Linked DNA regions of Lichenihabitans psoromatis. Each later gene encodes a partner of the first gene's protein in a complex. Links are inferred from orthologs where the notes say so. Each region holds a gene or a part of one and is shown on either strand. Other genes may lie near its edges.

The links.
Region 2: the proteins of carA (region 1) and carB are in contact, whole or in part, in a solved structure (PDB 1KEE), measured with the Escherichia coli proteins. The link is inferred for Lichenihabitans psoromatis from one-to-one orthologs.

The regions. Positions count from the first base shown.
Region 1 is NZ_CP036515.1:1,228,921-1,234,537, forward strand. Bases 2,646-5,617 are described here. They hold carA (glutamine-hydrolyzing carbamoyl-phosphate synthase small subunit), read right to left. Parts: upstream 4,753-5,617; coding sequence 3,538-4,752; downstream 2,646-3,537. Other genes in these bases: EY713_RS05740 (Crp/Fnr family transcriptional regulator), read left to right, coding at 2,646-2,661; EY713_RS05745 (purine nucleoside phosphorylase YfiH/LACC1 family protein), read left to right, coding at 2,758-3,534; EY713_RS05755 (HesA/MoeB/ThiF family protein), read left to right, coding at 4,904-5,617. Outside these bases: EY713_RS05730 (acetolactate synthase 3 large subunit), read right to left, coding at 1-673; EY713_RS05735 (Crp/Fnr family transcriptional regulator), read right to left, coding at 912-1,628; more of EY713_RS05740, read left to right, coding at 2,098-2,645. UniProt on the Escherichia coli protein: Small subunit of the glutamine-dependent carbamoyl phosphate synthetase (CPSase).
Region 2 is NZ_CP036515.1:445,883-452,468, forward strand. The notes cover bases 1,474-5,414. They hold carB (carbamoyl-phosphate synthase large subunit), read right to left. Parts: upstream 5,019-5,414; coding sequence 1,674-5,018; downstream 1,474-1,673. Other genes in these bases: EY713_RS02150 (hypothetical protein), read right to left, coding at 5,283-5,414. Outside these bases: EY713_RS02130 (mitochondrial fission ELM1 family protein), read right to left, coding at 1-453; EY713_RS02135 (hypothetical protein), read right to left, coding at 457-948; transcription elongation factor GreA, read right to left, coding at 980-1,453; more of EY713_RS02150, read right to left, coding at 5,415-5,894; EY713_RS02155 (DUF2158 domain-containing protein), read right to left, coding at 6,125-6,322; hemF (oxygen-dependent coproporphyrinogen oxidase), read right to left, coding at 6,441-6,586. UniProt on the Escherichia coli protein: Large subunit of the glutamine-dependent carbamoyl phosphate synthetase (CPSase).

The DNA.
Region 1 (5,617 bases):
TCGAGGCTTGCGGCCCCGCGTTGATGACGCCACCACCCGTATAGAACACGGGCTTCTTGGCGCGGGCCATCAGGTCGACGGCCTCGCGGATCTTGTCGAGATCGCCTTTGATCTTCGGCCGATACGTCTTGTGCTGCACGTTGCTCGGCCCCGTATAGGTTCCGAGCGCGAATTGGACGTCCTTTGGGATATCGATCAGCACGGGACCGGGCCGGCCGTGCGAGGCGACATAAAACGCCTCATGCAGGATCCGCGGCAGATCCTCGATGCTCTTCACCAGGTAGTTGTGCTTCGTGCAGTGGCGCGTGATGCCGGTCGTGTCACATTCCTGGAAGGCATCGGAGCCGATCAGGTGGGTCGGAACCTGTCCGGTGATACAAACGAGCGGGATCGAATCCAGCAGCGCGTCGGTCAATCCCGTGACCGCGTTGGTGGCGCCAGGGCCGGATGTGACCAACAGAACTCCGACTTTACCGGAGGAGCGCGCATAACCTTCCGCCGCATGGGCGGCGCCCTGCTCGTGGCGAACCAGAATATGACGGACGCTGGTCTGCTGGAAGATCGCGTCGTAGATCGGCAGGACAGCCCCGCCGGGATAACCGAACAGCGTCGTGACACCCTGATCCTTCAGAGCCTCCACGACCATTTGGGCTCCCGTCATCTGTCTCGACATAGCGTGCTCCGTTCGAACCGTTTTGGCTTTGGCTTGGAGGAATTGCAGGCAATAAAAAAGGCCCTCAAGGGGCCTTCGGGGTCAGCGCCGAACGTGGGAAGCGAGGTTTAACCTCGTCCCGCTCCAGGCGCTGTCGATACTACGAGAATGAGGTTGGACACAATGGCTCCATGCCAGCCGAAATCAAGCTCTGTTGGTATCAGCGGCTTGGAGAAGCGTCAAGCGGATGAGGCGCTCCTTACCGCATCGTTCCGATCAAACGTTCATATTCCGCCTCTGGAACGCCATAGCTGTCGCCTGCGATCTGTTCGAGCATCGGGCGATTGATCACACGGATATTGCCGCGGGTCGCCTTGATGACATGCGATCCCTCGAGCACATGGATGGCCTCGGTGACGCCGGATCGGCGGACCCCCAGCATGACGCCCAGAAATTCATGCGTCAGCGAGAGATCGTCCATCTCGAGCCGGTCATGTGTCATCAGAATCCAGCGCGCGAGCCGCTGGCCGATGATATTGCTCCCATTGGAGACCGCCGTGTAGTTCGTCTGCGTCATGTAAACCTGAACGAACCGCAGCAGCAGCGGCCGGAGCACGATGCTTTTCTCCATGACGTCCATCATGATCGAAACCGGAAGCCGATAGGCATAGCCTTTGCCTTGGACGATATGCATGCACGGGGATCGATCGACGCCAAGAACGACGTTGGAGGGGCCCATGCCGTCGCGCCCATAGATGCCGACCTCGAGCCGACGCCCCTCGGTCGTGATCGCAATCTGCGACATCAGGCCTTGTTCGGGGAAGAATGCAAAGTCGCAAGGCTCGTTTGGCTCGATGATCCGATCACCGAGTGTCCAGGTCACACGTTCGAGGCTGGATGACAGCAAGCCAAATTCGTCAGCCGGGAGTGCGGCCAGGAGACGATTGCGAATGTCCTTTTGATGAAGACCCGACAAAACTCTTCCGCAACCGGAGGGCTCGATCCCAATCAGTCCAACGACTTCATGGAACGATCGCGCCTAGGGCTTCTTTGGTCGAGCGGCATGCCTCGTACGATCGTCACGCGCAGGCGCTCTAAGGCGAGAGCGAACCTCTCTCAGCCGCTTGCGCCCTCAATCAAAGCAAGTGGTCCTTCGTGCATGTCATGAAGCCCAGGCGGCTGCCCTAACAATTGTTAGCAAGCCGCGAATGCGTCGGACCCGCTGACCTTTTGGCAAAGTTGGGACGCTATCTGACGCTTCTCGGGTCGGGCTTCAAAGAAGCGGGTGATGCGTCTAACAAAAAAACATGTTCGAACGCGTTTACACCAAGCTCAGGCTTTCGGATGTTATTTTGGGCCGGGAACCCCAGCTGATCGAACAGGTGGGACGGGTTCGGAGAGTTGAGGCTCACGAAAATTTCGTCCATCAGGGCGAAGCCTCAACGGTGCTGCATTTTCTTCTCACGGGCTACGCCTGCCGCTACAAGCTGCTGTCCGATGGACGTCGGCAGATCGCCGCAATCTTGGTGCCGGGCGACAGTTGCGACCTGCATGGCTTATTGCAAAAGACGCTCGACTACAGCGTCAAGACGCTCACCGATTGCACGATCGTCGAAATTCCTCGCAGCGCCGCGCTCGGCTGGACCGAGACTCACCCCCGCCTCACCCGCGCGCTCTGGTGGTCGTGCATGGCCGACGAAGCCGTGTTGCGCGAATGGCTGGCCAATGTGGCGCGCCACGACGCGCGGCAGCGGATCGCGCATCTCTTCTGCGATCTCCTGTTTCGCTTGCAGGCGGTCGGCCTTGCCGGGGAGAACAGCTACGATTTCCCGCTCACGCAGGAGGAGCTGGGCGACATGACCGGATTGTCGACGGTGCATGTCAACCGAACCTTACAAGAATTGCGGATCGATGGCTCCGTGATCCTCAAGGGTCGTCGCATGACGATCATCGATATCGAACGTTTGAAGACCATCGGGGCGTTCGAGGGCAGTTACCTCAAGGTTTAACCGATCGGCGGGCACTCCGCGCGTTCGTCTGGGCTGGGCATCGCCGCCCTTTCGGCGTTAAAGGTCGGGCCGGACCATTCTCCCGTGCGAGCCGCCATGACGTTATCTCCGATCCAGGCCGACGCGCTATCGCTGCCCGGCATCCGGCACGCTTTCTTCACCCGCGAAGGCGGCGTTTCGACCGGCGTCTATGCTGGGCTGAATGGCGGCGTTGGGTCGCGCGATGCGCCAGAGGCCGTCAAAGAAAACCGAGCTCGCATGGCGCTTTATCTCGGGGTCGCGCCGGACGACCTCGTCGTGCCGTTCCAGATCCATTCGGCCGATGCCCTGCTGATCGACGCCCCCTTTGCGTCAAACGATCGGCCGCGCGTCGATGGCCTCGTGACCAGAACGGCGGGTCTGGCGATCGGTGTGACGGGTGCGGATTGCGGCATCGTGCTCATGGCCGATGCCGAGGCAGGCGTTGTCGGAGCGGTCCATTCGGGCTGGAAGGGCGCGCTGACCGGCGCGCTCGAGGCCACGATCGACACGATGGTGCAGGCCGGTGCGCGGCTCGATGCCATCACGGCCGTGCTCGGCCCGACCATCGGGCAAGCGTCCTACGAGGTGGGGCCGGAATTCGTCGATCGCTTCGTCTCAACCGAGCGGACCAACGCGCGCTTCTTCACGCCCTCCCCCCGCCAGGACCATGCGTTGTTCGATCTCCCGGCCTTCATCGGGGCGCGACTGACGGGCGCCGGCATCGGCCGGTTCGTAGGGCTTGGCCTCGACACCTATCCGGACGAACGCCGCTTCTACAGCTACCGCCGGGCCACGCATCGGGGCGAGCCCGATTATGGCCGCCTGGTCGCGGCCATCGCGCTCGCCGGCTGACGATCAGGTCGTCGGCTGTGTCTTGGCGGCCTTATCGGCCGTCATCAGGTCGACGAACTGACGGAACAGGTAGTGGCTGTCACGCGGGCCGGGCGACGCCTCGGGGTGATGCTGCACAGAGAAGACCGGCTTGCCATTGAGCGCGATGCCGCAATTCGAGCCGTCGAACAACGAGACATGAGTCTGCCTCGCACTCGCCGGCAGGGTCGCGGGATCGACCGCGAAACCATGGTTCATCGACACGATCTCGACCTTGCCGGTGCCGGTATCCTGAACCGGGTGGTTCGCGCCATGGTGGCCCTGGTGCATCTTCATGGTCTTGGCCCCGACCGCCAGGGCCAGCATCTGATGTCCGAGGCAGATGCCGAAGGTCGGCACGCTGTTCTCGATCAGACCTTGAATGACCGGCACCGCATATTTGCCCGTCTCGTCCGGGTCTCCCGGACCATTTGACAGGAACACGCCATCCGGTTTGAGAGCCATGATCTCGTCGAGCCCGGTCGTCGCCGGCACCACGGTCACGGCGCAACCGGCATCGGCCAGCAGCCGCAGGATGTTGCGCTTCACGCCATAGTCGATCGCCACGACCCGATGTTGCGGCGCGGTCTGCTGGCCATAGCCGTCGCCGAGGTTCCAGACCGTCTCGGTCCATTCGTAGCGCTGGCGTGTGCTCACATCCGGCACGAGATCGGTCCCGACGATGCCATGCCAAGCGGCAGCCTGCGCCTTCAAGGCCTCGCGATCGAAACTGCCATCGGGATCATGCGCGATGACGGCATTCGGCATGCCCTTGTCGCGGATCAACGCCGTCAAGGCGCGCGTGTCGATGCCGCCCAGTCCGACGATCCCGCGTCGCTCGAGCCAACGCCCGAGATGCCCGGTTGCGCGATAGCTCGCCGGATCGGTGATCGGCGCATGCAGGATCACGCCGCGGATGCCCGTGGCGGCCGCCATGTTGACGGTTTCGATATCGTCCTCGTTGGTCCCGACATTGCCGATATGCGGGAACGTGAAGGTGATGATCTGCCCGGAGTAGGACGGGTCGGTCAGGATTTCCTCGTAGCCGGTCATCGCCGTGTTAAAGCAGACCTCGCCGACCGAGGTGCCGACGGCGCCGAAACCGACCCCCTCGAAGATCGTGCCATCCGCAAGGATCAGCAGCGCAGTGGCCTTCGGCTCGGTCCAGCCGCCAGTTGTGGTCTCGTCCTGGCTCGTCATCATGGCCTCGAAGTTTGGGAGGGCGGGGGGCGCAAGCGCCCGCTCACGCGCGTTGCATGCGATGTGTTGGGCTGCTCGACGCCTGTCAAGCCGTAAGTCGACGTTGACTTATCAAACCGAGCCCCGACATTGCGCGCATGAGTGCAGCCGCATGAGCTTGTCGTCCGAAGAGGTCGAGCGTTACGCCCGGCATATCGTGCTGCGCGAGATCGGCGGCCCCGGCCAGAACAAGCTGAAGGCGGCTCGCGTTCTGGTGATCGGGGCCGGCGGCCTCGGCGGCCCCGTGTTGCAATATCTCGCAGCCGCCGGCGTCGGCACGCTCGGCATCGCCGATGACGATCACGTTGCGCTGTCGAACCTGCAGCGCCAGGTTTTGTTCGCGACCGACGATATCGGTCGACCCAAGGCCGAGCGGGCCGGCGCGGCGCTGGCGGCCATCAACCCGCATGTCGCGATCGTGCTGCATCCGATGCGGATCACGGCCGACAATGCCGAAGGCTTGATCGCGACTTACGACATCGTCGTCGACGGATCGGATAATTTTGTCACGCGCTACGCCGTCTCCGACGCCTGCTACAGCGCGCGGCGTCCGCTCGTCACCGGCTCGATGGGCACATTCGATGGCGCAGTGACGACGCTGCGGCCGTTCGAGCGCAATGCAGCCGGCACCCCGAACCCGACCTATCGCTGCCTGTTTCCCGAGCCGCCGCCCGAAGGCAGCGTGCCGACCTGCGCCGAGGCGGGGGTGCTGGGCGCACTGACGGGGATCGTCGGGAGCACTATGGCGCTCGAAGTGATCCGCGAAATCGTCGGATTCGGCGAGGGATTGGTCGGCCGGCTTCTGCTGATGGACACCCGCTCGATG
Region 2 (6,586 bases), 780 kb from region 1 along the record:
GGTCAGCCGATGCGGCGATGTCAGCGTCACGATCACGTTGGCTCCCCGCAACGGGTCGTGCTCCGGCACCCAGATCACATCGGCTGCCGTGACGCCGATCCGCGGATCTTTCAGGAAGGCCGTGAAGGTTCGCCCGCGTGACGCGCGTTTCAGCGCTCGCAGCGCCGGTACGGCCCGACGCCCTGACGCAAGCGCGATATCCGGCAGATCACCGGCAAGGGGTCCACCAGGCCGGCCGACTGCGTCTCTCGGGTCGAGCGGGCCGCGAGGCGCGATCCACGACCAGGGTGGACGCGGGCGGACGATGCGCTGCTGTGGATCGAGACCGAGCGCGGCCGCGACACCGAGGCATTGGATGAGATCGCCGGCCTTGCCGTCGGTGACGATCCAGCAGCTCGTCGCGGGGGGGAGAAGCGAGCTTTCAGGATCGAGAGCGAGGTCCGCGTCCGCCACCGGCTAGAGGTTCATCTCGCGGCGCAGCCAATAGGCGAACTGATAGGCGAGAGAATCGACCCGAATGGCATCGATGCCTTCGGTGTAATAAGCGCCGCTATAGCTCGGCGACAGGGTCGTCAGCACGTGCGTGGACGCGATCTCCCGTCCACCGCTCATCACGATGCCGTCGCCCTCGATGGTATCGTTGGGGCCGATCGCGTCGACCGTGTAACCGCCCGCATAGGACGTGAGAGACATGTAGCGAATCCGCGCCACCAGCGTTGGCGCCCGCGGATCCGTTGGTGTCAGCAGATCGGCGAAGACTTTTCGCATTTGGCCGGGCAGCACTCGTTGCAAGGCGGCCGCCGATCCGCCGCCGCCATATTGCAGCAGCGGCGAGGTATCGACCCCGATCGCGCGGAATGAAGTTGCGGCTTGCGCCGATGCGGAACCCGCGACGGCAACGAGCGGCACCGCGACGATTGCGCCTAAGAAGCGGCGGCGATCCAGCATTGACATCTCCACACGCGAGGCCGAAACCGGCTTACTTGAAGGTCACTTTCAGGATTTCGTAGCTTTTGCCGCCGCCGGGCGTGTTGACCTCGACGGTGTCGCCCGGCTTCTTGCCGATCAGAGCACGCGCTGTCGGAGACGTGATCGAAACCTTGCCGCTCTTCACATCGGCTTCGTTCTCGCCGACGATCTGATAGACCTTCTCCTCGTCCGTATCTTCGTCCACCAGCGTCACCGTCGCGCCGAACATGACGCTCGAGCCGGAGAGTTTGGAGACGTCGATCACCTCGGCGCGCGACAAGCGGTCCTCGAGTTCGGCAATCCGCCCCTCGTTATGCGACTGCGCTTCCTTCGCGGCGTGATATTCGGCATTTTCGGAAAGGTCGCCGTGCGAGCGAGCTTCGGCGATCGCCTGAATGATGCGAGGCCGTTCTTCCTGCTGACGCATCTTCAATTCCGCTTCCAGCGCGGAATGGCCAAATGCGGTCATCGGCACTTTATCCATGAGCTTCGTCTCTTTCGGCATCACATCGAGGTCGGTGCAAACGCAACGCCTCGCGCTTTCGTTCAAGTCCCGCGACCGGTCGCCGGCCGGGATGGATCCTCATCGGCGAAAATCGCTTCGCCGTCGTGGCCTGACAATAAGCCATCGCGGTCAAACCGTCATCAGCTTGACCGCGATTGATCAGGGTCGATGGAGCGGCAGGTCGCCGTCCCATCATGTTTTAGTGAAAGTAATCCTGCAAGGCGCGGATCTGCAGATCACCGCCGCGATAGGCTTGGATCCCCTGCGTGGCCGCCACCGCGCCCGCCAGCGTCGTGTAATAGGGCACTTTGTGAAGCAGAGCGGCCTGGCGGATCGAGCGCGAGTCAGACAGCGCCTGCGCGCCTTCGGTGGTGTTGATCACCAGTTGAATCTCGCCATTCTTGATGAGGTCGACCACATGCGGCCGACCCTCCGACACCTTGTTGATCTTCTGCGCCGACAGCCCGGACGCCTGCAGCGCCCGCAGGGTGCCACCCGTCGCCTGGATCTTGAAGCCGAGATCGAGCAGCAATTCGATGCTGGCCATGATGCGCGGCTTGTCGCTGTCCTTTACCGAAACGAACACCGTACCGGCGGTCGGCACCTTGGTGCCCCCGCCGAGTTGGCTTTTCGCGAAGGCCACGGCGAACGAGCGAGCAAGCCCGATCACTTCGCCGGTCGACCGCATTTCCGGGCCGAGCACGGTATCGACGTTGGGAAAACGAGCGAACGGGAAGACGGCTTCTTTCACGCCGACATGCTGTTCTTTGGCCCGAGATCCGAGATCGAAGGACGCGAGCTTCTCGCCCGCCATCACGCGCGAGGCGATCTTGGCCAGCGGCAAGTTGATGACCTTGGAGACGAACGGCACGGTGCGGGAGGCACGCGGGTTGACCTCGAGCACGTAGATCTCGCCGTCCTTGATCGCATATTGCACGTTCATCAGGCCGCCGACGTCGAGTGCCAGAGCAAGCTTCTTGGTCTGTGCCTCGATCTCGGCCATGACCTCCGGGGTCAGCGAATGGGGCGGCAACGAGCAGGCCGAATCGCCCGAATGGATACCCGCCTCCTCGATATGCTCCATGATGCCGGCCACGAACACCTCCGTGCCGTCGCAAAGCGCATCGACGTCGATCTCGGTCGCGTCCGACAGATAGCGGTCGAACAGCAGCGGATTGGTGCCCAGCACCGTGTTGATCTGACCGGTCTTGTCGTTCGGATAGCGCGCCTTCACGTCGGACGGCACCAGCCCGGGTAATGTGCCGAGCAGGTAATCGTCGAGCGCTTGCCCGTCCCGGATCACCGCCATGGCACGGCCGCCAAGCACATAGGAGGGTCGAACGACCAGCGGAAGGCCGAGGCTTGCGACGACGAGGCGCGATTGCTCGACCGAATAGGCAATGCCGTTCTTCGGCTGCTTCAATCCGAGCTTATCGAGCAGCCGCTTGAAGCGGTCGCGATCCTCCGCGAGATCGATCGAATCGACAGAGGTGCCGAGCACCGGAATGCCGGCCTTCTCGAGCGCGGTCGCGAGCTTCAGCGGCGTCTGGCCGCCGAACTGCACGATGACGCCCTTCAGGGTTCCGTTTTCCTGTTCCTTGCGGAGGATCGCCAGCACGTCTTCGGCCGTCAGTGGCTCAAAATAGAGACGGTCGGAGGTGTCATAATCGGTCGACACGGTCTCCGGGTTGCAATTGATCATGATGGTTTCGTAGCCGGCGTCGCTCAATGCGAAACAGGCATGGCAGCAGCAATAGTCGAACTCGATGCCCTGTCCAATCCGGTTCGGACCACCGCCGAGAATCACGATCTTGTCGCGATCGGTCGGGCGAGCCTCGTCGGCGGGAGCACCGGCGAGCGCGCCATGGCTTCCGAAAGGAGCCGCATAAGTCGAATACATGTAGGCGGTCGGCGAGGCGAATTCGGCCGCGCAGGTGTCGATCCGCTTATAGACCGGCACGACGCCGAGCGCGTGTCGCAAGGCCGCGATCTCTGTTTCGGCCATGCCCGACAGCGCGGCGAGCCGCGAATCGGCAAAGCCGGCCGCCTTGAGGCTTCGCAGGTTGCCGGCGGTCTTCGGCACCCCGAAACGACGGACTTTGGTTTCAAGATCGACGATCTCCTGCAACCGCTCGATGAACCAGCGATCGATCCGGCAAACCTCGTAGATATCGTCGTGGCTCATGCCGTGACGGAGCGCCTGCGCGACATTGAGCAGCCGATCGGGGGTCGGGCGGCCCAGCGCGGCCCGGAGGGTCGCCCGATCGTCGCCCCGTCCGAGCCCTTCGATCTCGATCTCGTCGAGACCCGACAAGCCGGTTTCGAGCGAGCGAAGCGCCTTTTGCAGGCTTTCGGCAAAGGTCCGGCCGATTGCCATCGCTTCGCCGACCGACTTCATCGAGGTCGTAAGGATCGGGTCGGCGCCCGGAAATTTCTCAAATGCGAACCGCGGGATTTTAGTGACGACATAGTCGATCGTGGGTTCGAACGAGGCCGGCGTGGCGCCGCCCGTAATGTCGTTGGCGATCTCGTCGAGCGTGTAGCCAACCGCGAGTTTCGCGGCCACGCGGGCGATCGGGAAGCCGGTCGCTTTCGAGGCCAAGGCGGAGGAGCGCGACACGCGAGGGTTCATCTCGATCACGATCATCCGCCCGTTCTCGGGGTTGATCGCGAATTGCACGTTGGAGCCGCCGGTTTCGACGCCGATCTCGCGCAGGACCGCGAGACTCGCGTCCCGCATGATCTGATATTCCTTGTCGGTCAGCGTCAGAGCCGGCGCGACCGTGATGCTGTCGCCCGTATGGACGCCCATCGGATCGATATTTTCGATCGAGCAGACGATGATGCAATTGTCCGCCTTGTCGCGGACCACCTCCATCTCGAACTCCTTCCAGCCCAGCACGCTTTCCTCGACCAACACGTTGCTGGTCGGGGAGGCGTCGATGCCGCGCTCGATGATGTCGATGAATTCGGCCTTGTTGTAGGCGATGCCGCCGCCGGTTCCGCCCATCGTGAAGGACGGCCGGATGATGGCCGGCAGGCCGATATCGTCGATGATCGCCAAGGCTTCGGACAAGGAGCTGATCTGATGCGAGCGGGGCGTATCCAGGCCGATTTTCGTCATCGCGTCGCGGAACAATTCGCGATCTTCGGCCTTGTCGATCGCGGCCGCCGTGGCGCCGATCAATTCGACATCATGCTCCGCCAAGGTGCCCATCTTTTCGAGCGCCAGCGCGCAATTCAGCGCCGTCTGGCCGCCCATCGTCGGCAGGAGCGCGAAGCCGCCCGGCACGGCGTGCCGCTCCAACGCGATAATCTTAGCCACGATGTCGGGCGTGATCGGCTCGACATAGGTGCGATCCGCCATGTCCGGATCGGTCATGATCGTGGCCGGGTTCGAATTGACCAGGACGATCCGATAGCCTTCCTCGCGCAGAGCCTTGCAGGCCTGGGTCCCGGAATAATCAAATTCGCACGCTTGCCCGATAACAATCGGACCGGCGCCGATGATCATGACTGTCGAGATATCGGTCCGTTTCGGCATCATGTCCCCAGGGCGGCAAGAGCCGCAATTGCGCGTCGGCCGCGATCAAACACGCGCCGTTCTAAGCGGGGGCGGAACGGCTGGCGATGAAAACGGCTGGTTTTTCTTAGCTCCGGACATGAGTCCGGCCGGCGGGTGTCAGTAGACGGAAAGTGACCAATTGGAAAGCGCGCTCGCGCGAGGTCGGCGCCTCGACACAAAAATGCCCGGCACGGGAGGCCGGGCATTCGGTTCAATGACGCGTCAGATCAGCCAGGCGGCAGATCACATGGGCGGAACGATACCGTCCTTGCCGACCGCCATGAAGCCCTTGTCGAACGTATCCGGCGCAGTGCCCGGAGCCGCCGCCATGAACACGGCCGCGCCCGGCTTCACGTCCGCCGCCGTTGCGCCCACGATCGTCACGATCGGAACGTTCGGCGGGATCGTCACTTTCTTCTCGCCACCCTTGTACGACAGCGTCACGGTCTGGCCGTCCACACCCTGAACGGGGTTGCTGACGGTGGCATTGGTCATCTGGCTGTTGGGCTTCAGATCCCACCCGTAATCGCCCTCACCGGTGCCGCGCATCGCGTCCGGAAACACCACGACTTCGAGGGCCTTGGCGCCATCCGGCCCGACCGTGTTGGCGGTGCCGATGAAGGTGCCTTGCTTGATGTCGGCCAGCGACGCCTTGACGACCCCGGCCACTTTCCAATTGTCGCCGAGCGTGAGCGTCACGTCCTTGCCTTCGCGGGTCTTGATCGTCACCTTCGCGCCATCGACGGACGCAACCGTGCCGCGAACGTGGACCGGGTCGGCCGCAAATGCGCTGACGCCGGAGAGAAGCAGGAGCGCGCCGGCGGCCGCCGCGACTGTTGAGTGTGAAAACGTCATGGGATGATCTTTCATTGGCAGAACCCCGGGCCTGCCGTCCGCTCGGTCGCGGGGCAAGCAACGGGTATGCGCGTTGGATCGGAGCAGGCCGAACGAGCCGGGCTGCTGAACGAGAACCGCTCGGTCATTCATACGAACGCCGAAGGACGATGATTACGTCGCCTTAAAACGAAAAAGAGCCGAACAATCGTTCGGCTCTGATCCCCTCCTGACACAACCGATCCGTCGGATCAGTGACCCAGCGGCTCGTCGTCGACTTCTTCGATCTCGGCTTCGACCAGACAGAACGCCGGAACGGTGCCGGTCTTGATGTCGTCGCTCATCTCGCCGTACCAGAGAACCTGGACGCCTTCGGCGCCCTCTCCCGTCACGATCATGGCCGGGCCACCGGCCTTGAGTTGAACGATATCGCCCTTTTTGAAGTCCATAGCAGATCCTCCGCATGGGGTGACGCCGCCCCGGTTGGGTTGACGCGCGCGGCGTCTAACACGACCCAACGCCGAAGCCTAATCCCCATCGTCGCATATAGCTAACGCCGCCGGCCGGTCACGGCCACTCGACGCGAGGAGGCAGCGACGACAAGATCGATTCGACGTTGCCTCCCGTTTTCAAGCCGAAGATCGTGCCGCGATCGTAAAGCAGGTTGAATTCGACGTAACGTCCGCGTCGAACGAGTTGCTCGCGCTCGTTGT